3 linked regions of the Ketobacter alkanivorans genome follow. Each later gene encodes a partner of the first gene's protein in a complex. Links are inferred from orthologs where the notes say so. Each region holds a gene or a part of one and is shown on either strand. Other genes may lie near its edges. The genes, in order: dnaN, Kalk_RS20365 and dinB.

Region 1 (9,869 bases):
GAATACCTTAATTTTATGGGTTGTTACCTTTAAATACGCAGCAAGCGCCATAAAAGTTGCAGTAGTTTTTGGTATTTCTGGATTTACAGGCCGTACTCACGCAAAGGCTGCGGCTGTTCCATCGCAGACAATGCAAGTATCGAAGCTTTAACGCTAATCAGGCTATAATAGGCGCCTTTTGAATTCGAGCACTTCACGATCAAGGTTTTCCATGAGCGAACAGAACGCATCCGGCCCCAAACAGGCCCTGACTTTTCAGGAATTGATCCTCACCCTGCAGAACTTCTGGGCTTCCCAGGGCTGCGTGGTGATTCAGCCCTATGATATGGAGATGGGGGCCGGCACCTTTCATACCGCCACCTTCCTGCGGGCCATCGGGCCGGAAACCTGGAACGCCGCCTATGTACAGCCCAGCCGCCGTCCCACCGATGGTCGCTATGGTGAGAACCCGAATCGATTACAGCACTATTATCAGTTCCAGGTGGTGCTGAAACCATCTCCTTCCAACATCCAGGATCTGTATCTGGAATCCCTGCGACTGCTGGGGATCGACACCAACGCCCATGACGTGCGCTTTGTGGAAGATAACTGGGAATCCCCCACCTTGGGTGCCTGGGGCTTGGGTTGGGAGGTTTGGCTCAACGGGATGGAGGTCACTCAGTTCACCTATTTTCAACAGGTGGGTGGGGTAGAGTGTTATCCCGTCACCGGTGAGATCACCTACGGTCTTGAGCGGCTGTGCATGTACCTGCAAGGGGTAGACTCTGTTTACGATCTGGTCTGGACCGACGGCCCCTTCGGTAAAGTAACCTACGGCGACGTGTTTCATCAAAATGAGGTGGAGATGTCCACCTACAACTTTGAACACGCCAACGTAGCCAAGCTGTTTGAATTGTTCGATTACTATGAAGCGGAATCCCTGAACCTGATGGAAAAAGAACTGCCGCTGCCCGCTTATGAAATGGTGGTTAAAGCGTCTCATACCTTCAACCTGCTGGATGCCCGCCGCGCCATCTCGGTCACCGAGCGCCAACGGTATATTTTGCGAGTACGCACCCTGGCACGCAATATCGCCAAGAGCTATCTGAAGGCACGTGCCAAACTCGGCTTCCCCATGGCCCCCGCCACACTGCGGGATGAAGTGTTGGCCAAACTGGCCCAGGAGGACGCAGCATGAGCACTCAGGATTTTCTGGTAGAGTTGGGCACTGAAGAGCTGCCACCCAAAGCACTGAAAAAACTTTCACAGAGTTTCTGTGACGGCATTGTAAAAGGTCTGGCCAGCGCGGGTTTGCCCCACGGCGATGTACATGCCTACGCCGCGCCACGGCGATTGGCCGTGCTGGTCAAGGCACTGTCTACACAACAGCCGGATTGCATACAGAATATTGATGGCCCGCCGGTAAAAGCGGCGTTTGACGCAGACGGTCAACCCACCAAAGCGGCCTTGGGCTTTGCCAGAAAGAATGGTGTCGAGGTTGATCAGCTGGATCGCTCCGGTGCCAAGCTTCGCTACGTTCAGGAAGTAAAAGGTAACCCGGCGAAAGATTTGTTACCCGACATCGTTGCACAATCATTGAATGATTTGCCTATTCCAAAGCGTATGCGTTGGGGTGCATCCCGGGTTGAGTTTGTTCGGCCCACACAGTGGCTGGTGATGCTGTTAGGCAACGACGTTGTAGAGTGCGAAATACTCGCGCAGAAGGCTGGTCACGAATCACGGGGCCATCGCTTTCATCATCCAGAAAAAGTACGCATCAGTGCGCCTGCCAATTATCTCGAAGATATGCGGGCCGCCTGGGTTATTGCCGATTTTGAAGAGCGCCGAACGTTAATTCAAAAACGCGTACACGAATTGGCAGCCAAGGAAAATGGCATTGCCATTGTTCCCGACGAGCTGCTGGATGAAGTAACCGCGTTGGTGGAATGGCCTGTACCGTTGGTGTGTTCCTTTGAGGAGCGTTTTTTGGCGGTGCCGCAGGAAGCATTGATTTTAACCATGCAGGATAATCAAAAGTATTTCTGTTTACTGGATGCCAATCAAAAACTGTTGCCACGCTTTATTACTGTAGCCAACTTGGAAAGTACCCAGCCTGAATTCATTGTTGAAGGTAATGAAAAGGTGGTTCGCCCCCGCTTGAATGATGCTGAATTCTTTTTCAAGCAGGACAAAAAGAACACATTGGAATCTCACAATCAACGTTTACAAAATGTGGTGTTTCAAGCCGAGTTGGGCAGTGTCTATGATAAGGCCGCCCGTGTTGCCAAGCTTGCCGGCTACATTGCCAGAACGCTGGGCTCGGATGCTCAATTGGCAGAAAGGGCGGGCTTGCTTTCAAAATGTGATTTATCCACTGAGATGGTGGGTGAGTTCCCCGAACTGCAGGGCATCATGGGAACTTATTATGCGCGTCACGATGGCGAGCACGATGAAGTGGCATTGGCATTGAACGAGCAGTACCAACCTCGCTTTGCAGGTGATGCACTGCCTTCAACTGTTACCGGTCAAGCCGTCGCCGTTGCCGAGAAAGTTGATACACTGATTGGTATATTGGGTATTGGCAAACACCCTACCGGTGATAAAGATCCCTTTGCGTTACGTCGTGCTGCATTAGGCGCATTGCGCATTATCGTTGGCAAAGAATTAGCGCTGGATTTGGTTGAGCTGGCATCTGAAGCTATCGCAGCCTATGGCGGTAAACTTACCAACGCCGATGTGCAAACGGACTTCCTCAATTTTATGAACGGGCGTTATCAAACCTGGTTTGTGGAAGAGGGTATCAGCATTGATATCATTAAAGCTGTGCTGGCCGTTAACCGAACACAACCATTGGATTTTTATAAACGCGCTAAGGCCGTTCAGGCATTCAAACAGCTTCCCCAGGCAGAAGCGCTTGCCGCTGCCAATAAACGTGTGGGTAACATTCTGTCCAAGCGAGATCAGAGCGAACCGCTTCCTGAACTCAACCAGCAGCTGTTGCAGGATCAGGAAGAGCAAACACTGGCCAGCGCTGTTGCATTGCACATGAGCGACCAACGCATGGATTACCCTGATCGCCTGCAGTCGCTGGCTGCCTTACGGGAGCCGGTGGATGCGTTTTTCGAAAAGGTTATGGTCAACGTTGAAGACATCGCTGTTCGTAATAACCGACTGGCCTTGTTGAAACAGTTGCATGACCTGTTTCTGGATATCGCGGATATTGCCGAGTTGCAGTAACTTCGGAGTGGTGTGTTGTAATTTCCTTAATGTTGCATTGCTATGGGTTGATCCAGAAAATTGATGTATATCCTTCGTGGTTTGGTATTTAACCTCTTTTATAGTCTGAGCGTGGTGCTACTCAGTATCCCCGTTATTATGATTGGGCCTTTTCTCGGCCTTCGCGGTAGAGCCCGGCTGTTCGTACTTTGGACACAAAGCATTCTGTGGTTGTTAAAGGTTATCTGCGGAATTCGTGTCAAAGTCATCGGCAGAGAGAATGTACCTGATCGACCCGTGGTAGTGGTCGCCAACCATCAAAGCACCTGGGAGACATTCGCTTTTTACAACCTGCTTTTTCCCATCTGCACCGTTTTGAAAAAAGAGCTTACCTATATTCCTGTATTTGGGTGGCTGCTTTTGTGGTCCCGCCCCATTGTGATCGACCGCAGTAAAAAGGCCACGGCGCTCAAAGAGATTTTGCGACAAGGGCAAAACAGACTTAAATCGGGGTTTTCAGTATTAATCTTTCCCGAGGGCACACGTGTCGCCCCTGGTGAAACCAAGCCTCATATGCCTGGTGGAGCCATGCTTGCTGTCAAAAGCGGGGTGGAAATACTGCCTGTTGTGCACAATGCCGGTCAACATTGGCCAGCCCATCAGGTAGCCAAGATCCCCGGTGAGGTCATTGTTCGTATTGGGCCCCCCATTTCCCCGGAAGGCCATACAGCCAAGAGTCTCAATGCAACGGCTGAAGCATGGATTAATGAACAGAAGGAAATGCTTAATTTTGGGGCGAATGGGTAACATTCTTGTTACCTCTGTTTCAGTAGGTAACACAGTTATCCACAGATTTTGATTGTGAGGATGGGAAGATCTTCGTCTCAGTGGATAACTACTTATTCCATCATATTACTTTACAGTCTTTTAACGGTTTAACATAAGCTATTGATTAGTATCAATAAAATCGAACTGAACATTTTGTATTCATATTAATTATTGTAGTTAGCGCTTACTTACAGTTTACTGCTTACCCTTTTCAGCTTCACGCCCACTGATTTATTCCACAAAGTTATCCACAAGCTCGTTTCTTTATTGCACATTTATTCAGCATAAAAAAAGGCCGCTGTAAGCGGCCTTTTTTAGCGTTGTTGCTGCTTATGTGAACTACACGTCCAGGTTGGACACGTTCAGCGCATTGGTCTCGATAAAGTCGCGCCTTGGCTCTACGTGATCGCCCATCAGGGTGGTAAATATCTGATCCGCCGCTATGGCATCATGAATCGTAACCTGAAGCATTCTGCGAGTTTCAGGATCCATTGTGGTTTCCCACAGCTGGCTTGGATTCATTTCACCTAGCCCTTTGTAGCGTTGTATGGTGTGACCTTTTTTCGACTCAGTCATCAGCCATTCCAGTGCCTGATCAAAGCTATCCACAGGGTAATTGCGCTCGCCTCTCTTAATGAACGCACCTTCTTCTATCAAGGTCGCCATTTTCTCACCCAACGTAGCGATTGAGTTGTAGTCATCGGAAACCACAAATTCACGGGACAATATATGCTCTGTCGGAACGCCGTGATACACCTGTAGAATTCTGGGTAGGAATATATGACGCTCGGTATCTTCATAGAGCGTTACTTCATAGCGTTCGGTAGCCGGTGTTGTCGCAACTAAATGTGCATGAAGCTCAGCACACCAGCTTTCGACCTTACTGGCGTCCGTCAGATCCTGTTCTTGCAACCTGGGAACATATACCAGTTGTTGCAGCACGAACGCAGGGTAGACCCTGGACAGGCGATCGATGCGTTTGTGAGTGCTGCGATATTCCTGCACCAAGCTTTCCAATGCTGATCCACTGATGCCTGGCGCCTCGGCATTTACATGCAGTGATGATCCATCCAGCGCGGCTTGCGTAAGATAGCTTTCCAACGCCAGATCGTCCTTAAGGTATTGTTCTTGTTTACCTTTTTTGATTTTGTACAAGGGCGGTTGGGCGATATAGATATAGCCACGCTCAATCAGCTCTGGCATCTGCCTGAAAAAGAATGTCAGTAGCAGTGTTCGGATGTGCGAGCCATCCACGTCCGCATCCGTCATTATAATGATGGAGTGATATCTGGATTTGTCTGGGTTGTATTCATCTTTGCCGATGCCACAACCCATTGCAGTGATCAGGGTTCCTACTTCAGCCGATGACAACATTTTATCAAATCGTGCCTTTTCAACGTTGAGGATCTTACCCTTCAGCGGCAGTATTGCCTGAGTCTTACGGTTGCGACCTTGCTTTGCCGATCCCCCCGCAGAATCACCCTCCACCAGGTAGAGTTCGGACAATGCTGGATCCTTCTCCTGGCAATCGGCCAGTTTTCCTGGCAAGCCTGCGATATCCAGAACCCCTTTACGGCGGGTCATCTCACGAGCGCGGCGGGCGGCGTCTCGGGCTCTTGCTGCATCAATGATCTTATTACAGATATTCTTCGCATCGTTTGGATTTTCCAACAGGTATTCCTGCAGTTTTTCCATCATATGCTGCTCAACAACGCCCTTAACCTCAGATGACACCAGCTTGTCTTTGGTCTGTGATGAGAACTTCGGGTCTGGCACTTTCACCGACACAATGGCTGTCAGGCCTTCACGGGCATCATCGCCACTGGTACTTACTTTGTGCTTCTTCTGTAGGCCTTCTTTTTCGATATAGGTGTTCAAGCAACGGGTCAACGCCGCTCTAAACCCCGCCAAGTGGGCGCCACCGTCACGCTGGGGGATGTTATTGGTGTAGCAGTAGATGTTCTCTTGATAGGAGTCATTCCACTGCAGCGCCACTTCAACGGATATGCCTTCGTCTTCTCTGTGGCCATCAAAATAGAATACCTGGTTAAGCGGTGTCTTATTCTGATTCAGGTACGACACGAAGGCACTCAGTCCGCCTTCGTATTGGAATACGTTTTCCTCACCACTGCGTTCATCTTTTAATACGATGCGTACACCAGAGTTCAGGAATGACAGTTCACGCAGGCGTTTGGCTAATATATCGTGGGAAAACTTAATGTTGGTAAAGGTCTCTTCCGATGGCCAGAAGTGCAGTTCTGTACCGGTTTTGTCGGAATCCCCCACAGCCGCTAACGGCGCGTCTGGCACGCCATGGGTATAGTTTTGTTCCCATACCTTGCCTTCACGGCGAATGGTGATTTTTAACTTGGTGGATAGCGCGTTTACAACTGAAACCCCCACACCATGCAGGCCGCCTGATACTTTATAGGAGTTATCATCGAACTTACCACCGGCGTGCAGCACCGTCATGATGACTTCTGCGGCGGATCTGCCTTCCTCGGGGTGGATATCCACCGGGATACCACGGCCATTGTCGGATACTGATATTGATTCATCTGGATGGATGACAACTCTCACTTCAGAGCAATGGCCAGCGAGCGCCTCGTCTATTGAGTTATCCACCACCTCAAACACCATGTGGTGCAGACCTGTGCCATCATCCGTATCACCTATGTACATGCCTGGGCGCTTACGTACTGCGTCTAGCCCTTTGAGTACCTTGATATTGGAGGAATCGTAGGTTTTATTTGAATCATCAGACATAAGTGTCGTTTGCTCCGGGTTCTGTATCGGGGTGTTTAGCGTAGAGTTCCATGTTCCACGTGAAACATTGTATGGTCCATCAACCCAGCTAGGAGGGTATCGTCGATAGACTGCTCATTAATGGCAGTGATAAATGTTTGGCACGGAAACTCAGTTAAAAATTGGGTCACGTTCTCTATATTCTTTTTATCCATTTCGGCAGGTAAATCATCCAGCAACAATACCGGGGATACACCTGTGCGATCCAGCATGAGGGATATCTGAGCCAGCCGGACACCATATAATACCAGTTTTTTCTGTCCTCTGGAGCATATATCTTTAGCTAATGTACCTCCCCACAGTATATCCAGCTCCGCCCTGTGAGGGCCGTATACGCAGCTCCTACGCTCTATCTCACTTTCGACCTTGGAATTGAGGCAATCAGCAAATTTGGGATATTCGTGCCGGTTCCAGCCAGCGCGGTATCTGAATTGAATATCCACATCGCTGCCAAAGTAATGCTTGAATATGCGCTGGGTATAAACAATCAACGCATCAACGTACTGCATACGCTCAGTATCAAGCCTCTCACCGTAGCGCTCCAGCACAGCATTCCAATAATTGACCTGGTGGGCTGTCACACTGGCCGTAGACTTAAGCAGGGCATTCTTCTGTCTAAGTGCTGCCCGATACTGGCTCCACGCATCAAGATAGCTATGTTCCACGTGGAACAATCCCCAATCTAGCATGCTTCGCCGTAGAGAGGGCCCGCCCTCTATCAATTCTACAGACGATGTATCTATGGCAATTGAGGGTAACATCTTTGCTAGCACCGACACTTTGCTAAGGCGTTCGCCATCCAAACGGGCATTGGTATTACCCATTGAATCCTTAGAAATGCCCAGCCGCGACTCCTTAAGAGACTCAGCGCAGACTTTGCCAAACACCACGAGCTGGTCGCTACCCTGGGCAATCAATTTCTTGGAATCGGCAGAACGAAAGGAACGGCCATTGGAGAGCAGCGAAATGGATTCCAGCAGACTGGTCTTACCGCTGCCATTAGGCCCAACAATAAAGTTGGTTCGGGAATGAGGATTAAGAGAGACACTCTGGAGGTTACGCACATTGGTAACCTCCAGGGAGGTAAGACGCATAGACTAGAGTCGCATGGGCATAACAACATAGGATGCAGAGTCATCACCTGCATCCGTAATCAACGCACTGCTATTGGAATCTGCCAACAGGATCTTAACCGTTTCGCTGCGAATAACGTTCATCACGTCCAGCAGATAGTTGACGTTAAAACCAATTTCTAACTCACCGCCGTTGTAATCGACGTTAATGGTTTCTTCGGCTTCTTCCTGCTCTGGGTTATTAGCAACCGTGGTAAGGCTGCCGGACTCAAGCCGCAAGCGCACGCCACGGTACTTTTCGTTAGATAAAATCGATACCCGTGAGAAACACTGCTTCATCTCATTCTTGTCACTGAGTACGGTTTTGTCGCTGTTCTTCGGTAAGACGCGTTCGTAATCAGGGAACTTGCCATCAATAAGCTTGGAGGTGAAGCGCAGATCAGGGCTTTCCACCCGAATATGATTAGCGCTTAGGGACACCGACACATCCGAGTCCATATCCGCGAACAACTTGGACAGCTCTAACACCCCTTTGCGAGGCACGATAGCCTGAACCGGGGATTCCACCTCAACCTGGATCTCGGCATTGCAAACCGCCAGACGATGACCGTCAGTGGACACCGCGCGCAGCAAATTAGTGGACACCTCAAACAACATACCATTGAGATAAAACCGAACATCCTGCTGCGCCATGGCAAAACCGGTACGATCGATTACCGACTTCAGATAACCCTGATTAATAGAGAAACTGACGTTGCCTGTGGCTTCATCAAGATTGGGAAATTCATTGGAGGGTAGGGTAGCCAGGCTGAAACGGCTACGACCTGCCTTCACCGACAGCTTTTGCTCATCGGTGACAAATTGAATAGTACTGTCATCAGGCAATGATTTACAGATATCCAACAGCTTCTTGGCCGGTACAGTAATCTCGGCGTGATCATGCTGAGATTCCAATTGCACATGGGCAACCAGCTCCACTTCCAGATCAGTGCCGGTCAGCGACAAAGTGTCGCCATCCACCACCATCAACACATTGGAAAGCACCGGCAAAGTCTGGCGACGTTCTACCACACCGGCCACCTGTTGCAAGGGTCGTAATAGTTTTTCCCGCTCAATGGTAAAGTTCATAGGCAGTCCTAAAGTTAGTTAGTGCTAACTCACGAAGTCAGTGATCTTAGTAAATTTGAATAATCTTCCCGTACATCAGAGCTGGTTTCCCGCAGCTCTTTAATCTTACGGCAAGCATGCAAAACCGTAGTGTGATCACGCCCGCCGAAGGCATCCCCTATTTCCGGCAAGCTGTGATTGGTCAGTTCCTTGGCCAGGGCCATGGCGATCTGTCTGGGCCTGGCCACAGAGCGGCTACGACGTTTGGACAGTATATCCGCCAACTTGATTTTGAAATACTCTGCGACGATTTTCTGGATATTGTCGATACTGACCTGTTTATCCTGAAGCGCCAGCAAATCTTTCAGCGATTCCTTAACAAATTCAAGGGAGATCGGTTTACCGGTAAAATGAGCGTTGGCGATCACACGCTTCAGCGCCCCTTCCAATTCCCTCACATTCGAACGCACACGCTGCGCAACAAAGAACGCCGCCTCATCTGGCAAAATGATTTTCGCCTCTTCGGCTTTCTTCATTAATATAGCAACGCGGGTTTCCAGCTCTGGGGGCTCCACCGCCACCGTAAGGCCCCAACCAAACCGGCTCTTCAACCGTTCTTCTACCCCGCTGATCTCTTTGGGATAGCGATCACTGGTCAGTATCATCTGCTGACCACCTTCAAGCAACGCATTAAAGGTATGGAAGAACTCTTCCTGAGAGCGCTCTTTGCCTGCAAAAAACTGAATATCATCAATCAACAAAGCATCCACAGAGCGATAGAAGCGCTTGAATTCATTGATCGCATTAATCTGTAGTGCCTTAACCATATCCGCCACAAAGCGCTCAGAATGCAAATAAACC
Region 2 (9,973 bases), 2.0 Mb from region 1 along the record:
GCACGGGCGTTGGTTGCGTTGGTACGCGAGGGTTAATCAACTGGGACACCTTATCCAGGCGGGGGAGTATCGTGTGCTGGTGGGCACAACGCCTCAGCAACTTATAAAACAAATTCAATCCGGCGCTGTAGTTAAATATTCAGTCACCTTGATCAATGGCCATACATTCCGTGAATTCATCACGGCCCTGCAAGCTGATCCAGTTTTAATCAAGCGCCTGCCGGATATGGATAGTGCGCAGATTCTGCAAGCACTGGATGAACAGCGAGATCACCTGGAAGGGCTGTTTTATCCCGATACCTACTATTTTCAGCGGGGAGACTCCGATCTGGATATTCTGGTTAGGGCCCATGATCGCATGCAGACCTTGTTGCAGCAGGCGTGGGATAATCGAGCCGAGGGTCTGCCGTATCAGTCTCCTTATGAGGCGTTAATCATGGCTTCGATTGTGGAGAAAGAAACCGCAGTGGGGGAGGAGCGCTCTCTTATCGCCGGGGTGTTTGTGAATCGCCTCAATAAGAAGATGCGCCTGCAAACTGACCCCACCGTGATCTATGGTTTGGGCGACCAATACAAGGGCAACATTACCAAAGCCCACCTGAAGGCTTATACCCCCTACAACACCTACCGTATTAACGGGTTACCACCCACGCCCATTGCCAACCCGGCCTTACCCGCAATTGAGGCAGCACTGCACCCAGAGACAACAAACGCGTTATACTTTGTCGCCAAAGGTGACGGCAGTCACCACTTTTCTGCCACTTTGCAGGAGCATGAGAAAGCGGTGCGCCAGTATCAATGGAAGCGTCGTGCCGATTATCGCTCCAGCCCACAGCAATAAGTGAATACAGGCTTCATGACCCCACGCGGCAAATTTATTACGGTTGAAGGTACCGAAGGGGTGGGTAAGACCACCAACCTTGAGTACATCAAAAGTTGGCTTCAACGCAACAAAATTGACTTTATTGCTACCCGAGAGCCGGGAGGCACGCCGCTGGCTGAGCAGCTTCGGGACTTGCTGTTGCAGCCCCGCAATGATGAAACGGTGGCAGAAAACGCAGAATTGTTGATGGTGTTTGCCGCCCGCGCGCAGCACCTTAACCAGGTTATCAAACCGGCTCTGGAAAGCGGAACCTGGGTGTTGTGTGATCGTTTCACCGATGCCACCTACGCCTATCAGGGCGGTGGTCGATGCATGGATCAGGCGACCATCGCCATCCTAGAGAACCTGGTACAAGGGGATTTGCGCCCCGATGCCGTGATCCTGCTGGATGTGTCGGTTCAGATCGGCTTGGCCCGAGCCCGCGGGCGGGGCGAGTTAGATCGGTTTGAGCAAGAAGATGTCGCCTTCTTCGAACGGGTTCGAGCCGCGTATCGCAGCCGGGCGGACGGTAATTCAAGTTACCATGTGGTGGACGCCGGACAGGAATTGGATCGAGTGCAGCAGCAGTTGGCCATAGTGTTGGAGCAATTGGGCAAGCGGTGGCTGCCATGAGTCTGGCCGAGGTGAATCACGTCCAGGTGGCGATGCCCTGGCAGCAGGTTCAATGGGAAGGGTTGCTGGCTCGCCTGCAGGAGGGGCGGATGCCCCATGCGCTTATGCTGCGGGGCGAGGAGGGTACCGGCAAGAACCAATTTGCGCTGGCGCTGGCTCAGCTTCTGCTGTGTAATCGGCCCGTGGCCAACACGGCCTGTGGTAAGTGTAAGGGCTGCCAGCTGAACTTGGCGGGGTCCCATCCGGATCTGGCCATTCTTGAACCGGAAGAAGCAGGCAAAGCCATCAAGGTGGATCAGGTTCGTGCTGTGGTGGACTTTGTTGGTAAAAAAGCCCAGTTGGACGGCTTTCGGGTGGTTCTGGTTAGCCCCACCGAGGCTATGAACGTCAACTCCTCGAATGCGTTGCTGAAATCCCTGGAAGAGCCCGGCGAAAAAACCGTGCTGATACTGGTTTCCCACCAAATTACCGGTGTGCTGCCTACGATCCGTAGCCGCTGCCAGGTGATGGATTTCCCCATCCCGAACCGGCAGCAGGCATTGAGCTGGCTAAATACACTGGTGAGGGATGCTGCCAAGTCCGAAAAGCTGCTGAATGTCGCCGGTGGTGCCCCGGTACGAGCCCTGGCGCTGAACGAAAGCGAATGGCTTGGGGAGCGAGCTACGGTATTGCAGCAGTGGTTGGCGGTATTGAGCGGCAAACGTGACCCGGTGCGGACAGCCGATGGTTGGGCACAGTACCCTCTGAAAGACCTGATGGCGTGGCTGTTGGCTTGGCAGATCGATTTGGTCAAGCTGGTATCCGTTGGTGGGCGAGACATCATGAATCAGGATCTACGCCAGGATCTGCAGGCGGCCAGCACGATGGTTAACCTGGAACGGCTGTTCGCCTGTCATGATCATCTGCTGCACGTTAAGCGTCTGCTGAACAGCCAAGCTAACCCTAACCCTCAGTTATTATTAGAAGAAATTTTGTTGAAATGGTCACAGGTACGGTTGCGTTAGCTGGCATTGAATTTTGCAGATGCTAAACTGACAATCAAACATAAGTGAATTTGGTTCAAGACGACTATGGCAATAGGCGGTTCCCGAAGCGGTATCCTGTCCCTCACCATCAAGGATAAAGCGGTGCTTTATGCCGCATATATGCCTTTCATCAAGAATGGCGGCCTGTTCATTCCCACCAATAAGCAATACAAATTGGGGGAAGAGGTGTTTCTGCTGTTAAATTTGATGGAAGAAACCGAGAAGATCCCTGTGGCGGGCAAAATTGTCTGGGTTACCCCCAAAGGCGCTCAGGGTAACCGAGCAGCGGGCATCGGCGTTCAATTCAATGATCAGGATGACACCGCTCGCTCCAAGATCGAGACCTACCTGGCGGGTGCCCTGCAGTCAGATCGCCCCACTCACACTATGTAGAATCAGGCTTCAGAGCCGGTGCGCACCGGCCTGATGCATTGCCTCGAATCACCCTCGCTATCCGTGTAAAATCACACCATTATCCATCCGATTGATTATCACAACCCCAGGACCCCAAATTCATGCTGGTTGATTCCCACTGCCATCTCGACAAACTGGATCTCAGCGCCCATGGTGGCGACTTGCACAAAGCATTGCAGGCGGCTTTTGAGCGTCAGGTGAACCACATTTTGTGTATTGGTATCGATCTGGAGCATATTGACGACGTCGTAGGGCTGGCAGAACAGCATGAGGCCGTATTTGCCTCAGTCGGTGTGCATCCGCTGTATCGCGAGAGTCGAGAGCCAAAGCTTAGTGACCTGATCGAGATAGCCCGACACCCCAAAGTGGTGGCCATTGGCGAAACGGGGTTGGACTACTTTTACGGTGAAGGGGATCTGCAGTGGCAAAAGGATCGATTTATCACCCATATAGAGGCTGCCAGACAAACACAGTTGCCCCTTATTATCCATACGCGCGGTGCCAAAGCAGACACGCTGGCCTACCTGCGTGATCATGGGAAAGGGGAGGTGCAGGGCGCACTACACTGTTTCACCGAAGATCTGGACATGGCAAAACAAGCGGTTGATATGGGGTTTATGATCTCAATATCGGGCATTGTCACCTTTGCCAATGCCACCGAACTGCGGGATGTGGTGAAAGCTCTGCCTCTGGATCGCCTGCTGGTGGAAACCGATGCCCCTTGGCTGGCACCCGTGCCTCATCGTGGCAAAAAGAATGAGCCTCAGTACGTAGTGGAAGTGGCTGAAAAAGTCGCCGCACTAAAAGGTGTGTCGTTGCAAGATGTGGCCAAAGTGACGACCGATAACTTTTTTACCCTGTTTGCCAAGGCCTGTGGCACCGGAGAAGCCAACTGACATGGATATTCAAATATTAACGGTGCTGGGTGGTGGCCTGGCGTTGGGGTTGATTCTTGGTGGCTTGATTGGGCATTTTCGAGCCCAGGCGCAACTGCAAAAACTTCGCTCTGAGGCCGAACGGGAGCAGGCTCTGCATCAGCAAGTGCAAGAACAAAGGGCGCATGTACAGTCCCAACTCGAGCAGCAAAGCGCAGAGCAGCAACAGCAACTGGACGCCATGCGGGCGCAGACCAGTCAGCTCGAGCGGGCGCTGGCTCAAGCCCAGGAGCAAGGGCGTCAGCAGGCAGCACTGGAAGAAAAACTGGCAGAGAAAGAGCGATTATTGTCCGAGCTGCAGGGAGAACTTAAGCGTGAGCATGGGCAGGTAACCGATCTTAGGGCCCGCCTGGAGGCATCGCAAAAAGAAACCCATGAGAAGATTCAGCTCTTGCAGGAAGCCAAAGAGCAAATGAAACTGGAGTTTCAAAGCATTGCCCATAAATTGTTTGAGGATAAGAGCGAGAAATTCACCCAGCAGAACAAAAGCAATATGGGAGAGATCCTAACTCCCTTGAAAGAACAGCTATCCGACTTCAAAAAGCGCGTGGAAGACGTGTATGACAAAGAAAGCCGCGATCGCTTATCCCTCTTTAACGAGATCGTGGCACTAAAAGACCTCAACAGTAAAATGACGGTTGAGGCCCTTAACCTTACCCGTGCCCTTAAAGGTGACAGCAAAACCCAAGGTAACTGGGGTGAAATGGTGCTGGAACGGGTGCTGGAGGCATCCGGCTTACAGAAGGGGCGTGAGTACGAAACCCAGGGTCAATACAGCAATGAAGATGGCCAGAGACTACGCCCGGATGTGATTGTGCATTTGCCTGATGCCAAACACATCATTATTGATTCGAAGGTGTCACTTACCGCATGGGAGCGATACAGCGCCAACGAGGATGAGTTGAATGAGCAGCACTTACTGGCCCATATAGACTCCATCAAGTCCCACATCCGGGATCTCAGTGCCAAAAACTACCCGGATCTCTATGGCATCAACGCACCGGACTACGTACTGATGTTCATCCCTATCGAGCCTGCTTTCCTTAAAGCGCTGGAATCGGACCCAGCGTTGTTTGGGCAGGCGTTTGATCGCAACATCATGTTGGTTTGCCCCTCCACCTTGTTGGTGAGCTTGAAGACCATTCACAATATCTGGCGTTACGAATATCAAAACCGCAACGCGTTGGAGATAGCCCGTCAGGCTGGAGGGCTGCATGATCAGTTCGTGTTGTTTGCAGAATCTCTGCAGGATGTAGGTGATAAGATTGATAAGGCGCGTCAGTCTTATGACACCGCCCATCGGCGTTTGGCTTCTGGGAAAGGCAATTTGGTTCGCCGGATAGAGCAATTGGAAGTGCTGGGAGCCAAAGCCCGCAAGAAAATACCTGACTCCTTGAAGGAAAGTGCCGAAGGTGAGATCGAGGCTGATCTGGAGGCACTGGTGCAACCAGAGGGTAATTAATTCTGCAGATACACCCTTAAAATATCTGAGCTATAGTTATTAAATCAGCGGGTTATCGGGTTCTGCCGCCCTCGCTCAACTATACGTTCTTGGATATATACCTATGACCCCTGAATCCCCAAATCAGGATCTTTTGCCCGGATACAAGATACATGAAATGATCTTTGATAAGGGTACCACCAGAGTGTATCGGGCTGAACGCCTGTCTGACGGCAGGAGTGTCATGCTAAAGGCATTGCGCGACGACGGCGATATACTGGATTCCACGGCCTCCCTTAAGCATGAATATGATATTGCCAGACAATTTAATGCCGATGGCGTGATTCAGGTTATTGGTCTAGAGCAGTTCCAGAACCGACCAATGATCGTGCTGGAGGACTTTGGCGGGGTATCTCTCAGTCGTTTGATCGAGAGCAACAGAACCATTTCGCTGCCGGAGTTGCTTTCAATAGCCATTCAGTTGTCGCAGGGCCTCAGTGACATTCATAGCGCTAACATCATTCATAAAGACATCACACCCTCGAACGTGGTTTACAACCCGGACACGGGGAAGGCAAAAGTCATTGATTTTGGTATCTCAACTTATTTAACGCGCGAGCAGGCGGCGATTGCCAATCCTAAAGTGGTGGAGGCCAGCCTACCCTATATTTCGCCGGAGCAAACCGGGCGCATGAATCGCTCGGTGGATTATCGCAGTGACTTCTATTCCTTCGGCGTTACCCTATTCGAACTGCTTACGGGTCGACTGCCTTTTGTGGTCAGTGAGCCTATCGAATGGTTTCACTGCCATATTGCCAAACAACCACCGACACCATTCCAGATCGATCCCACCATACCTCAGCCAGTTTCCGACATTGTAATGAAGCTGATGGAGAAAATGGCTGAGAACCGCTATCAAAGCGCACAAGGGTTAAAGGCCGATCTACAGCGCTGTTTGGATCAACTGAATCAATCAGGCACCATCGAACCGTTTGCGTTGGGCACGGATGACATTAGTCAGCACTTTCAGATACCTCAAACCCTTTATGGCAGGGAGCAGGAAGTAAAGCAGTTGCTGGCAAGCTTCGAGCGGGTTAGCCAGGGCAGCAACGAGTTGATGCTGGTGTCAGGATATTCAGGCATCGGAAAAACCTGCCTGATACGAGAAATATATAAGCCCATTACCGAGCGACGTGGTTTTTTTATCGCGGGGAAATACGATCAACTGCATCGGAATGTGCCTTATAGCGCGTTGGTTGCAGCGTTGCGTGATCTGGTGCGCCAGCTACTTACAGAGAACGAAGAGCGGCTCGCCACTTGGCGGGAGAAAATTCTTGCAGCGGTAGGTGTTAACGGTCAGATCATGGTGGATTTGCTGCGGGAGCTGGAGTTGGTGATCGGGCCTCAGCCGGACGTTGCTGTTTTACCACCGCTGGAATCAGAGCAGCGTTTCCATCTGGTTTTTATGGCATTCATAAAGGTATTTGCCAGTGCAGCGCACCCGCTGGCTATTTTTCTGGATGATTTGCAATGGGCGGACAATGCCAGTCTCAATCTGCTGGAGTCATTAATTCATCCGGAATCAAAATTGCCATATTTGTTGGTGATTGGGGCGTTTCGCGATAACGAAGTGCAGCAGGGGCACCCGCTGAGACTCAGTATTAAGTCCATTGCAGAACATGGGTGCCCGGTTGAAGAAATTAGGCTTAGCCCTCTGAGCCTAGAGCATCTCGCGGCTCTTCTTAGTGATACGCTTGGCCTGAAGCGTGACGATGTCATGGCTTTAGCGCAACTGATTCAACAGAAAACAGCAGGTAATCCATTTTTTACAGAGGAATTTCTAAAAACCCTGCATCAAAAAGGGCTGATTGCTTTTGATACGAGGTTGCGGTGTTGGACGGGCGACGTTGATCTAATCCGCCAACAACAAATCACAGACAATGTGGTTGATCTGATGGCAGAAAAATTATGCCAGCTGGAGCCACAAACTCTGGAACTGATTAAGCTCGCCGCCTGTATAGGAAACCGTTTTCCTTTGAGTCTGTTGATGCTTGTTTCTGATCAGTATCCGGCGCAGATCGAGGCCGGGATAAAATCGGCAATGAAAGCGGGAGTGATTGCTCCGATCGGCGATACCTATCAGATTATGGAGCTGAAAGATCGCAAGCTGAATGAGGTAACGGTTGAATTTGCGTTTGCGCACGATCGCATACAGCAGTCGGCCTATGCGCTACTGGATAAAGCGCGACGCAAGCAGGTCCATTTGCAAATCGGGCACTTGTTGTTACGCAGATTAAACGATGAAAAACGCCATGAGCGGCTTTTTGATATTACTAACAGTCTGAACTTCGCAATCAAGCTGATCAATGATCCTGCAGAACGGGCGCAGCTGTGTCAACTGAACCTTTTGGCAGGCAAGCGCGCGAAAGCATCGACTGCTTATGATGCAGCTAAGAGCTATTTTAACTTTGCGCTCGGCTTGCTGCCTGAAGATTCATGGCAGCAAGCATACGAACTCACGCTTGAACTGCATAATGAAGCGGCAGAGGCCGCTTATTCATTAGCTGATTACAGCGCGTTGCAAAAACTGTTAGAGGCGGGCTACGCCGGTGCAAAAACATTGATTGATAAAATAGATTTATACCTGGTGCAGATATCAGCACTCATTGCACAAGGACGTCTGCAGGAATCTCTGGATCTAGCAAAGCCGGTCATAGCTAAATTGGATTACCACTATCCGGATAAGCCCAATAAACTTCAAGTTATGATCGAGTTGTTTAAGAGCATTATTTATCTGCGTAAAGTTGATATCAAAAAGCTTGAAACGTTGCCCGCGATGACTGATCCCCGTCATATCGCTGCGCATCTGATCGGTTCTCGTATTGGGGCTCCGGCCATGTTTCTGCAGCCGGAACTGTTGTCGATGATGGCCTTCCGCTCCCTGCGTATTCAGTATAAGCACGGCCACTGCGTACACGCACTCAATGCCTGGACGCTCTACGGTATGGTGTTGGCGAGTCGTTTGTACAAGTCTGGGAAAGGCGATGCATTTGGTAAGCTTGCTCTCATGTTAACCAAGCGCTTTAAGTCTCGTGCTATGGCCGCTCGGGTTGAACATCTTTACAACGCGGTGGTTCGTCATTGGCATGAGCCATTGCGCAACTGTATTGATCCTTTGCAGCAGGCCTATAGGCTGGCTATAGAGAACGGGGATTTCGAATACGCGGTATTGGCCTTGGTTGTGCGCATGATAGATCAGTTGGATTCGGGGCTTGATTTGGACACATTGCAGTCCGAGTTGAGGGAGTATCACGGCGCAATAAAACAGTTGCACCAGGGAGATACGCTTGACTACGTGGATATCTATTTGCAGTTCTGCGAGAACATGAGTGGTAAAGCGAAAGATCCAACAGTGCTTATTGGTAAACATTATGATGTAGAGGCAAAGCGCAAGGTACATGAGAAGAAAGGTGATAAAAGCCTGATCGTAATTGATCATGATATGACGTTATTGACTCGTTACCTTTTCGGCGACGTCAAGGGTGCGTTAATTGAAGCCGATACGATGTCGGTCGATGATGCCAGTGTTGCGGGATTCTTTATGTCAGCGCGGATGACGTTGCTCGATACGCTGATTCGGTTTGCCAATGTCCACGGTGCCACTCGCAAAGAACGCAAGAATCTGATGCGAAAGGCAGCCGGGAATCAAGCAAAAATGAAAGCTTGGTCTAAAAACAACCCAGATAATTTTCGTAACAAATACTGTTTGATTGAGGCTGAGCGTTTGCGAGTTATGGAGAAAGGGCTGGAGGCGCATCCTTGGTATGATGAAGCGATTCGGCTTGCTGCAGAGCAGGGGTTTATCCATGAACAGGCACTTGCAAACGAGCTGTGCGGTGCGATGCATTGTGCAGCAGGACGAATGACCATCGGTATGCCTTATCTTGCTCAAGCTCTTGAGCTATATCAGCGCTGGGGCGCATTGGCTAAAGTTGAAAACTTGCAACAGCGTTACCCTCAGCTGATCAGAGCAGTGCGGCATAAGGATTCAACCATACTGGGGGGCACCACACGTACCGAACAGTTGGTTAGTATCGACATCACCGCATTGATGAAAGCGTTGAAAGCCATCGCTGAAGAGAAGGCTCATGGCCGAATGGTGGAATTGATACTGGCGTCGGCACTGGAGTTCGCGGCAGCGCAACAGGGCTTGTTAATATTGCGAAACGCCGAGGGCAAGTTCTTTATAGAAGGGGAGGCCAGTGTTGATGGCAGCAAATCCAATGTCCTACGTTCACTGCCTTTAACCGATGAGCGTTTGCCACGATCGTTGATCAACTATGTCATTCGCACTAAGGCCAGTATCGTAGTGCATGATGCTCAACAGGCGGTTGATGATATACCTGGTTTGACTGTGGATCCCTATATCCAGAAAAATGGGATTCGTTCACTGCTTTGCTTGTCTATTGTGACCGGCAGCGCTGATGAGAGCGAGCTGATTGGTTTGCTTTATCTGGAGAATAACCTGGCTGTAGGTAGTTTTATTCAAGAACGTTTTGACACCCTTGAAATCATCGGTATGGCAGCTGCTGGACGCCTGGAGCTGTCACGTAAGGCATCGTTTGATGGGCTGACCGGCTTGTTTAATCACGAATATTTTCAA
Region 3 (9,816 bases), 1.5 Mb from region 1 along the record:
TCACCAGTAACGTTATACCTCAGAATATGAGTGGTGCTGAGCTGACCTTCGTACTGGCAATGATGCAGCACTATGTGGATATCGGCGATGGTAATAACTTTGCGCATCTGTATCGCAACCCGCCGCAAGGTCGTAGCCCTCGCCCTATCGGAATGCACTATTCCCTGGGTGATGGCAGCATGACCAACGATGCTACTCGCGCTACAGCCGAGATCAGTGATTTGCCTTTGTTGAAAGAGGTAATTGAGGCAGAGCCAACCCTGCGTTTTGGCGATGAAGGCCTGGATGGTTTCGAAAATGGGTTTGGGTTGGTGCAAAGTGGCTTTGGCTTGGCAGCGGCGGATGAGACCCTTAATGCCTTGCGTGAATTCGATATTGGTAACACCTTGGGTTTGGATGATGTATCAGTGCTGAGTGGGCTGCTTGGTGTAGACGGCAATATCCCGGAAGGTGTTCCATTTGCCGATTACTTGGGGCCGCTGCTAGGTCAGAATGATGCCAACAGCATCGATAATATTGTAAGTGCCATCTATGAAGGCGAAGCTGATGATTTTCTGACCCACTTTAATCGTGGTGGTACGGCTGCCGTTCATCGTGCAATCGACTGGCGCTGTGAAGTGATGAATCTTGATACAGAGCGTTGCAACGCTGCAAAGCAGCTGGCAGTGGAAGATGCAGAAAATGGTGGTGGTCTGGGAGATATCATTCCAGGCGGAACCGGTGATCAGACGGATCAGATCGGTGATATGATCAATGAAGGTTTGAGTAATATCCAGGTTACAGAAGGCAGCGCCGGTGCTATTGAATGGGTTATGCTGATTATGCTGGGCTTGATCTTTGCGCATCGCCAATATCGGGCTGGGGTAGTGCCAGTTCGAGTGCGGCGCTCTGATCGAGGCGCTCGTGACTGATTCCCGTTTGGGAGTATTAGCCCAAGGCTATGAGAAATTGGTTGGCTCACCGCGGATCAGGGTAATGGCAGCGGCAATTGCCTCTGCTGTTACTTGGTTTTGTTGGGCTTATTGGGCTAACCGCGAAGATCCAAATCAGGCGTTGCTTTCAGGCTTGTTCCAAGGTGGCGTTAACTTTATTACCACCGCATTTGGCAGTGCGCTGCTGGAGGCGCTGTACAATCGAATTGGTGATCATTCCCAAGGGCGTGCGATGTGTGTGGTGATTGTCAGTTCAGGGTCGCTTGTGATGATGTTGTGCGCACACTGGCTGGCATCGACCCCCAATATCCTTCTTACCGTTCTTCCGGTATACACAGTTGTTATTCTCTATTGCAGCTCCTATATATTTGGCTTACACAAAATAAAAAATAAATATGAAACAGAAGAAGTGGCAGTGCAGTAAAGCGCTTTCTTGTTTTGGGTTGGTTTCACTACTGTATTCAACGCATTTACAGGCAGAAATAGGCGAATTTTCAGGTTGGCTCAACGGTCAGGGGCGGTATTACGCTGAGACAGGGGAGTCGGTTGAGGAACAGGCCTATCCTTCGGCGGCATTTCAGATTAACTATAATCAGACTCTTTCAGACAATGATCAGTTGATAGTCAGTCTTTTCGGGCGCGGCGATTCTGTGGACGACGAGCGGAACTACCTGGATGCCCGTGAGTTTCTGTGGCTGCACCAAAGTGATGATTACCAGTTCAGGTTAGGGGTGGGTCAAGTCAGCTGGGGCGTCAACGAGCTGTTTAAGATTACTGATCTTATTAATCAAAAAGATCGGGCAGAGTTGCCGTTTCAGCGTAAGCTTGGGCAACCTATGGCGTCGGTGTCCTTCTATTGGGGCGATGATCTGATCGAACTCTATACTTTGTATGATGTGCGAAAAGCATGGTTTCCTGGCGAAGATGGGCGTATGCGTTACCCCATTTTGGTTGATCCGGATGAGCAGGAGTACGATCGTGGGAAAACCGGGCGCTGGGACTTTGCTGCGCGCTGGAAAACCCGTCTGGGTGATATGGACGTGGGGCTTTCCCACTTCTACGGGGTCACCCGTGACCCTTATTTTATATTCAATTACGACTTTGCCGATCCTTATTTGATACCCGTTTACGAGAAAGTGAATCAGACCTCAGTAGATCTGGTGTACCCCTGGCAGGATGTGCTGCTCAAATTGGAGGCAACATATCAGACAGGGAACCTGGAGCAGTTTGAATCCGTGGCGGCCGGTTTGGAATATACATTTGGTGGTGTCTTTGATTCAGAGCTTGATCTAAGCTGGTACGTGGAGGCTATCTGGGATAGTCGTGATCATATTTATGCAAGCTTGTTCGATCATGATGTCGGTGTGGCTGCCCGTTTGGCATTCAATGATGCCAGAGATAGCAATCTGATTTTGGGTGTAGTGGCTGATTACGAGTACAGCGAGGCCTTTGGCTATTTGTTCTTCACCAGCAACTTTGGTGAGAGCTGGACGCTGAACGTGACGGGCCAGTATTTTATGGCGAATGAGCCAAGGCTCGATCCTAATGATTTCCCTGAATTTCAGGGCTTGGTTGATAACGTTGAGGCGGGTAATTACCCCATACCCGAAGAAATCATCAATGATGTATTGGCAGCCTTTGATGGCACATCGATCAGCCAGAAACAATATGAAATAATGGTAGAGCGGTTGGGCGAGATTTCTGCTGGTAATGGAGATTATTTTGACCAGGTGACAGATTACGATGCCGCCGCCCAAACGATATTTGATCTGTTAAGGATTTCAGATAATTCTCAGAAAATGAACCTGATTGAGCGGGATGGCTACATACAGGTCGATGTTTTTTACCACTTTTAGGGAGTGAGAATTATGATGCGACGCTTTTTGTGCCTAGCGGCACTGGTAGCCAGTAGTCAGTTAATAGCTGAACCCTTGACCGGGCTTCAGATCGTTGAAAAAGCCAAGCAGAATGGAAAAGGTTTTAAGGATCTTACTCATACTGTAAAAATGGTGTTGGTGGATGAAGGTGGTGATCGCACTGAGCGTGAGATGCTCATGAAAGCCATGACTGAGAGTAATGGTGACAGTTATAGCCTTTCCATTTTTACAGCGCCACAGCGTGAAAAGGGCATCTCTCTGCTGACCGTGGCCGAGAAATCGTCCAGTGATAAGCAGTATTTGTACCTGCCTTCTACTCGCCGTGTGAAGCGGATTACCAGCTCTAATAAAGGCTCATCGTTTCGAGGTAGTGAGTTTACATTCGAAGATCTATCCGATCAGAAAACAGAGGATTATCGTTTCGAGCTGGTGAAGGAGGAGCCTTGTGCAGCGCAGACCTGCTTTGTTGTTGATCGTTTCCCTAAATCTGATGATTCCAGTTACAGTAAAACTCAGCTCTGGATTGATTCAGAATATTTTAGGCCTATTAAGGCTGAATTCTATGATCGTGACAACAAACAGCTAAAAACCATGCAAACGGAAGGCTATGAGTTGTTTGAAGGGCAGTACTGGAATCCAAAACAGATAACCATGACGAATCATCAAACCGGTAAGAGTACGCAGATGATATCGCTGGAGTTGAAGATGAATACTGGGCTGCGCAGCTCTGAATTTACTGAGTTGGCGATGCGCAACTGGCGTTAAAATAGTAATTCCAGAACGCTGTATGTTCCTCTTATTTATGTGTTCCTTTGTGTAGGAGCGTCTTACTCGGAAGCTTCCAAGTGTAGATGCTCCATATCAAAGTCAATGTCCGTACTGTTGTTGCTTTGCGGGCCGTAGTTTTTCTTGAATTCTCTCGGCGATTCCCCTGTCCATTTCTTGAACGCTTTGCTGAATGCAGATGAATCGCAGAAGCCGAGCATCAATGCAATCTCTGTAATGCACTTATCACTTTTGGTGAGATAGTTGATTGCAAACTCTCTTCTCAGCAGATCCAGTTCGTTCTGAAAATTGGTGCCCAGGCTGTTCAGTTGGCGGCGCAGCGTACGGCCGCTCATACCGAGTTTGCGGGCAGCTGTTTCCAGTGAAGGGAATGCACCGGCACTTTGAATTAAAACCAATCGTAATTTTTTGGGTAGGTAATTCAGGTTGATTGGTGGCACTGTCTTTAAAAAGTCTTGTTCAGCCATGCGAGCAATACCTTTGTTGGCCAGCAGTAGCTCCCGTCGTGCCAGCTTCTTTGATACAGAAAAATCACAATGTTCCGCCTCGAAGCGGATTTTGCAATTGAAGTATCGCTTGTAGATCTTCTCGTATTCGGGTGCGGCGTACGGAAAGGCAATACAGTCTGGTTCGTACTCCTTACCTAAAAGGAACTGCAAAATGTTTTTGAAATTCACCATTATCGATTCAAAGAAAAAATGGGAATAGGGCGCAAGTGGAATACATTCTATGATCCGAATACCAACGGTGGATTCTGTTTCGTAGTATTCCATGGTGAACGGAGGAAATGCTTTTTCACACAGGCGACACGCTGCTTGCAAACACTCTGAATAAGTTGGCTGTGCCATAGCTGACACGCCCGCCATGCCGTGGCAGGTGAGCCTCATTTGCTGGCCGACTGCTAATCCGCCGTAGGGCATGTTCAACTCTTTGAGTGAAACTTCAACGAGTTTTAAAACTTCGTTGAGAGAGTATGGGCGGGAGTTGTCACAAAGGTTATCAAGGTCAACCCCTGACTTCCTGCTCAGTTCGGTGCGTTTGATGCCAAGCTGCTCTGGCAGTTCCAGATAAGCTGCAATGTATTCAGGCAAAACTATAGGTGTGTCTCTATCCATAATCTTGTTCTTTTTATTTGGACTTCAACATTAAGTATATGAGAGTTCGAGAGTTAAATGTTACTGCTTAAATGTATGTACTTAGTCATTCTATGTCTCACTTCCGTTACAAACCAACGTGCATTGTTAGCTTTAGTGGCCAATTGAGCCATTTTTATGGCCACCCTTATTGAACGGTTGCGTAGCTAGTATATTTGAAGTGGACGTGTTTTTAACGTTCTGATTTGATTGGTGATTAATATTTATATAGTTGTAAGCTATAAGGTGTTCAATGAGGAAGGCTGGCGCTGTGTTGGTGGCCGATTTTTACAACAGTTGCGCTGTTGGTGAGGGTGGTTACGTTCGTGTATTGATCTGTGCCGCTGTTTGGTTGTTCAGATGGTTGTACATTGCATGTCTCATAACGATTAAAACTGATTAGTAATTATGCAATGTTTCTTGGGAATCCTAATGAGGTTATGTAAATGAAAAAGTTATCGCTGCTGGACGATTTGTTCCTATGGCTTGAGCGAAGACATCAGCCTATGCATGTGGCGGGCTTGTTGATTTTTGAATATCCCAAAGATGCGCCTGCTAACTACGTTAGCCTGGTGGCCGAGCAGATGCGGGCCTGCAATGAGCCAACCTATCCTTTTGATCAAAGATTGATTGAGCGCTGGAGCGGCAACTGCTGGGAGCATGATCCAGCCTTCGATATTGATCACCATTTTCGTCATGTGGCTCTACCTAAACCCGGCGGTATCAAAGAGTTACTCCAATTTATCTCTATTGAGCACAGTAACTTGCTGGATCGCAGCCGCCCTTTGTGGGAATCCTATTTAATTGAGGCGATGCATGGTCGCCACTTTGCCATGTACACCAAGGTTCATCACTCCGTTTTGGATGGTGTTTCCGCTATGCGCACTACCATGCGTATGTTGGGGAATGATCCCGCTGAGCGGGACATGCTTCCGATTTGGCAAATGCCTCCGTCTCCAAGAATGCTGGGGGAGAAGCCAGCAGAGGGGCTGATGTCTACATTGCGGATGGCTGGTTCGGTGGTGGGTGGACAGTTATCCACCATCAAGCCGGTAGCGAGCGCGCTTTATGACACCATTCAGGCGGCCCGGAAGAATCCTGAGTACGCGAATGTGTTTAAAGCGCCAGCCTGCCGTTTAAACCAACCGATTACCGGTTCGCGCCGTTTTGCGGCTCAGTCATTTGAGCGCTCCCGGCTTAAGTCTATAGCTGAGAAAACCGGCTCGACCACCAACGACATAATCCTGGCAATGTGCGGTTCGGCGTTACGGCATTATTTGCAATCTTACGATGCGCTTCCGGATTTGCCGTTGGTGGCAATGGTTCCGGTGTCCTTGCGTAAGGACGACAGCATCGGTGGCAATCAGGTAGGGGTTATTCTGGCCAATCTCGCAACTCACTTGAAGGGTAGCCTGAATCGTTTAGGGGTAATCAAGCAATCGGTTGATGAGGCAAAGGATAAGTTTCAGCGTATGAGCAAGGAGGAGGCAGTCAACTACACGGCTCTGACGCTCGCCCCCAGTGGGCTGACGCTGTTGACCGGTTTGATGTCTAAATGGTTGGCCTTTAACGTGGTGATTTCGAATGTGCCTGGCCCATCTGGGCCACAATACTGGAATGGAGCCAAGCTAGAGCGTTTTTATCCTGTATCGGCCATTGTGAACAATATGGCTCTGAACATCACCATTATAAGCTATGAAGACAGGCTTGAGTTCGGCATAGTTGGCTGCGGTCGGACCTTGCCCAGCATGCAGCGATTATTACAGTATCTGGATGATGCCTTGATTGAGTTGGAAGCGGATCTGGGCCTATCCCCGCCTGCGAAACCGGTTAAAAAACGGGCTAGAAGAATCCACAAGGAGAGGGCTGAATAATTAATAAGTGACTGAATGTGCACTGAATTAGGTTTGCTGTAGATGTGATATGAAAGCCTTTTGTCTCGATCATATGGGCATATAAATTCAGTTGGTCAGTTGTATTTATTACTTGCGCTCCTGTAACCCCTCAATTACAGTGTACATATGTACACGGATATTGAGGGATTTACATGAATAATGAACTGGCTCCCAAACCATCTACTGAGCGGCAGTCTAAGTCAGGCTTATCGCCGACACACTGGCTGTTTGGCATATTTTCTCTGTTCCTGCGTTCCAGTGGTGAGCTGACCCGGGTGGTTGGCGAAATGCATCATACATGGCGCGATTCTCCGCTGCCTTGGGATCGCTCCCATGAGGCGGATATCAGCAAGGCGCCGAAGCCGTATCTGTGGATTAAGCTGCTGTTTGAACACAGTGCCAACAAGCTGCACAGCGCGCTGGATCATATTCCTACTGATCGTGTGTCCCAGCCTTTGCATCGCGTTCGCAGTGCCGTAAACGGTGTGATGGGGGATAAGTTGCAGGAGTGGAATCATCCTCTGGCACTGCATACTGAGCTGGTGGATGAGCATGGTCATGATGTGAGCCTGCCTGCGATTAAGGCACAAAGTCCGGCGGGTGTGGTGATTTTTATTCATGGTTTGTGTTTGAGTGAAAGCGACTGGCATGGCCATCATAATCGACAATTTATTTCAGAGCTGCGTGAGCAAGGTTATGGCATTGCATGGTTGCGCTATAACACCGGGTTGCCGATCTGGGAGAATGGGCGCTTGTTGGCTGAGTTTTTGGAAGGCCAGTGGTGCGAGGGTGATCAGGATAAGAGCCTGCGTCTAATCGGGCACAGTATGGGTGGGCTGCTGGTGCGCAGTGCCTGCCATTTTGCTGGTGAGTCCGGGCATCACTGGTTGCAGTCTTTAACCCATGCGGCGTATCTGGCGACACCTCATGACGGCGCGCCGATGGAAAAAATCGGCAATATGGCCAACTCGATATTGGGTGTAACACCGTATTCTCGCCCATTGATGGCGCTGGGCAATATCCGCAGCCTGGGCATTCGCAGCCTTCGACATGCCAATGTCACTGAGCCCCATGATGGAACCCATCAACAGCTGCCTTTGCCCTTTTATGAAAACTGCGAGCATCTATTGCTTGGGGCACGTAAGTTCTATGAGCCTACCAATCGCTGGCTGGGTGATGGTCTGGTACCAGAAGAAAGTGCCATGGGTGGGCCTCATTTCCCCGCTGAGCATGCACAGATACGGCGAATGATGCTGGATGATGTGGGTCACATTACATTACTGCAAGATGAACGTTTGTACGATCAATTGCGCAGTTGGTTGAATTAGAACTCAAAAGCAATTTGGTTCTGGGGTGCGGACTCGTGATCCCGGAATCGAACGCCGACGCCGAGCAGGCGTACAGCAAGCTGTTTGCGTTTAAAGGCTTGATCAAATAGTTCGCGGTATGTGTCCAGGGATGGACTGCCTGCGCAGCATTCCATGGTGGTGCTGGTGAAGTCGGAAAACTTCAGTTTAACAAAGGCCTTTTTAATGGGCTGATTGCGGTTGGCTTTCTTCAGGCGCAGTTCCAGTTTTTCTTTCAGTTCCGGCAGTTTCTTCTGGCAGGAATCGATGTCTGGCAGATCACTAGGGTAAGTGTGCTCAACGCTGACGGACTTGCGGGTAGAGCGCGCCTCTACCGGACGTTCATCGATGCCATGGGCCAGCCGGTGCAGATAATCCCCAAAGTTACCTACTTTTTCCACAAAGCTGAAACGGTCATAACGGCGAATATCCGCGCAGGTGCGGATTCCCATATTGTGTAATCGCTGCGCCGTTACTTTGCCTACACCATGGAGCTTTTCGATGGGTAAGTTCTGTATAAACTGATCGGTGTCTTTGGGTGGAATGACCCATAAGCCGTCTGGTTTATTCCAGTCGCTGGCAATCTTGGCCAGAAATTTGTTGGGCGCTATTCCTGCTGACACGGTGATGCCTACCTGAGCGCGGATCTGCTTGCGCATGGCCTCTGCCATGCGGGTGGCGCTGCCCTGATAATGTGGCTGCGCGCTGACATCCAGATAGGCCTCATCTAAAGAAAGCGGTTCAATGATGTCGGTGAAGCGGTGGAATATCCGATGGATCTGCTGGGAGACCTCTTTGTAGTAATGGATTCGCGGCGGGATGATGATGAGATCCGGGCATAGCCGTTTTGCGTAAGCAGAGGCCATGGCCGAACGTACGCCGTATTTCCTTGCCTCATAGTTGCAGGTAGCAATAACACCCCTGCGCCCAGGATCACCACCTACGGCGACGGGGCGCTGGCGCAGCTTGGGGTCATCCCGCATTTCAACAGCAGCGTAAAAGCAATCGCAGTCGATATGTATGATTTTTCGATTCATGGCCTGGGTATTTTTTCAAAAAATTCTTTGCCAAATGAGCAGGCTTGATATACTGTAAAAGTATACAGTAAAACTGATAAAGCGAAACCCATTTATTTCCGCGCCCAGAGGCCTTGGAGAGATCAATATGAAATCAGTCGGTTCGTCGATCGAGCAACAGCACCAACAACGTACTGTTCAGTTGTCTGATGTATCTCTGTCTCATGCGCAGTTTATGCATTGGATTGCGGAGTTTAATCAGGCGACGGGTAGCTGGCCTGATCTCGATCAGGTTCAAGCAGCGCCACTATTTGAGCAGGCGTTGTTGGATGATCTTCAGTGCTGGAGCCTGGTTGCTTGGGATGCAGAAGAGCACCTGGTAGCAGTAGAGCAGTGGATTAGCCTGCCGGTAGTGGGCTCTGTTGCGGCAGGAGTGCCTATTGAGGCCATTGAGAACCATCAGGGGCAGCTTTCGTTGCCGCTGAACCTGTTTCGCGAGCGGCCGACGTATCTGCTGCGTGTTCGTGGTGACAGCATGAAGGATGCTGGCATTTTAGATGGTGATCTGATTGCTGTTCGTAAAACAGAGAATGTTGGCGAAGGTAAGATTATTGTGGCTCGAGTGGATAATGAGGTAACGGTAAAACGGCTTAAGCTGGATGGCGGTCAGGTGGCGTTAATGCCTGAGAATGCGAATTATGAGCCTATTATGGTCGCACCGGAGGAGTTGGTGGTAGAAGGCTTGTTTGTAGGCGTTATCCGGGAGCGTAACCGTTTGCACTAAGGTGATGTGCAAACAGAACATTTTTCTCGCGCAGTAAAATCGACACC

Evidence for each region.
Region 2: the proteins of dnaN (region 1) and Kalk_RS20365 are in contact, whole or in part, in a cryo-EM structure (PDB 8GIZ), measured with the Escherichia coli proteins. The link is inferred for Ketobacter alkanivorans from one-to-one orthologs.
Region 3: the proteins of dnaN (region 1) and dinB are in contact, whole or in part, in a solved structure (PDB 1OK7), measured with the Escherichia coli proteins. The link is inferred for Ketobacter alkanivorans from one-to-one orthologs.

What each region holds. Positions count from the first base shown.
Region 1 is NZ_CP022684.1:2,737,606-2,747,474, forward strand. The notes cover bases 6,978-9,869. They hold dnaN (DNA polymerase III subunit beta), read right to left. Parts: upstream 9,030-9,869; coding sequence 7,926-9,029; downstream 6,978-7,925. Other genes in these bases: recF (DNA replication/repair protein RecF), read right to left, coding at 6,978-7,922; dnaA (chromosomal replication initiator protein DnaA), read right to left, coding at 9,059-9,869. In the rest of the region: Kalk_RS11780 (protein-tyrosine phosphatase family protein), read right to left, coding at 1-51; glyQ (glycine--tRNA ligase subunit alpha), read left to right, coding at 212-1,177; glyS (glycine--tRNA ligase subunit beta), read left to right, coding at 1,174-3,216; Kalk_RS11795 (lysophospholipid acyltransferase family protein), read left to right, coding at 3,280-4,002; gyrB (DNA topoisomerase (ATP-hydrolyzing) subunit B), read right to left, coding at 4,363-6,789; more of recF, read right to left, coding at 6,825-6,977. UniProt on the Escherichia coli protein: Confers DNA tethering and processivity to DNA polymerases and other proteins. Acts as a clamp, forming a ring around DNA (a reaction catalyzed by the clamp-loading complex) which diffuses in an ATP-independent manner freely and bidirectionally along dsDNA.
Region 2 is NZ_CP022684.1:4,740,347-4,750,319, forward strand. What follows is about bases 500-3,495. They hold Kalk_RS20365 (DNA polymerase III subunit delta'), read left to right. Parts: upstream 500-1,491; coding sequence 1,492-2,499; downstream 2,500-3,495. Other genes in these bases: mltG (endolytic transglycosylase MltG), read left to right, coding at 500-841; tmk (dTMP kinase), read left to right, coding at 857-1,495; Kalk_RS20370 (PilZ domain-containing protein), read left to right, coding at 2,566-2,913; Kalk_RS20375 (TatD family hydrolase), read left to right, coding at 3,036-3,495. Also shown: more of mltG, read left to right, coding at 1-499; more of Kalk_RS20375, read left to right, coding at 3,496-3,830; DNA recombination protein RmuC, read left to right, coding at 3,832-5,331; Kalk_RS20385 (diguanylate cyclase), read left to right, coding at 5,435-9,973. UniProt on the Escherichia coli protein: Part of the beta sliding clamp loading complex, which hydrolyzes ATP to load the beta clamp onto primed DNA to form the DNA replication pre-initiation complex.
Region 3 is NZ_CP022684.1:4,239,699-4,249,514, forward strand. Bases 6,978-9,816 are described here. They hold dinB (DNA polymerase IV), read right to left. Parts: upstream 9,007-9,816; coding sequence 7,948-9,006; downstream 6,978-7,947. Other genes in these bases: Kalk_RS18155 (esterase/lipase family protein), read left to right, coding at 6,978-7,951; lexA (transcriptional repressor LexA), read left to right, coding at 9,134-9,769. Also shown: Kalk_RS18125 (hypothetical protein), read left to right, coding at 1-911; Kalk_RS18130 (hypothetical protein), read left to right, coding at 904-1,356; Kalk_RS18135 (hypothetical protein), read left to right, coding at 1,328-2,788; Kalk_RS18140 (outer membrane lipoprotein-sorting protein), read left to right, coding at 2,801-3,574; Kalk_RS18145 (AraC family transcriptional regulator), read right to left, coding at 3,637-4,710; Kalk_RS18150 (WS/DGAT/MGAT family O-acyltransferase), read left to right, coding at 5,175-6,602; more of Kalk_RS18155, read left to right, coding at 6,776-6,977. UniProt on the Escherichia coli protein: Poorly processive, error-prone DNA polymerase involved in translesion repair and untargeted mutagenesis. Copies undamaged DNA at stalled replication forks, which arise in vivo from mismatched or misaligned primer ends.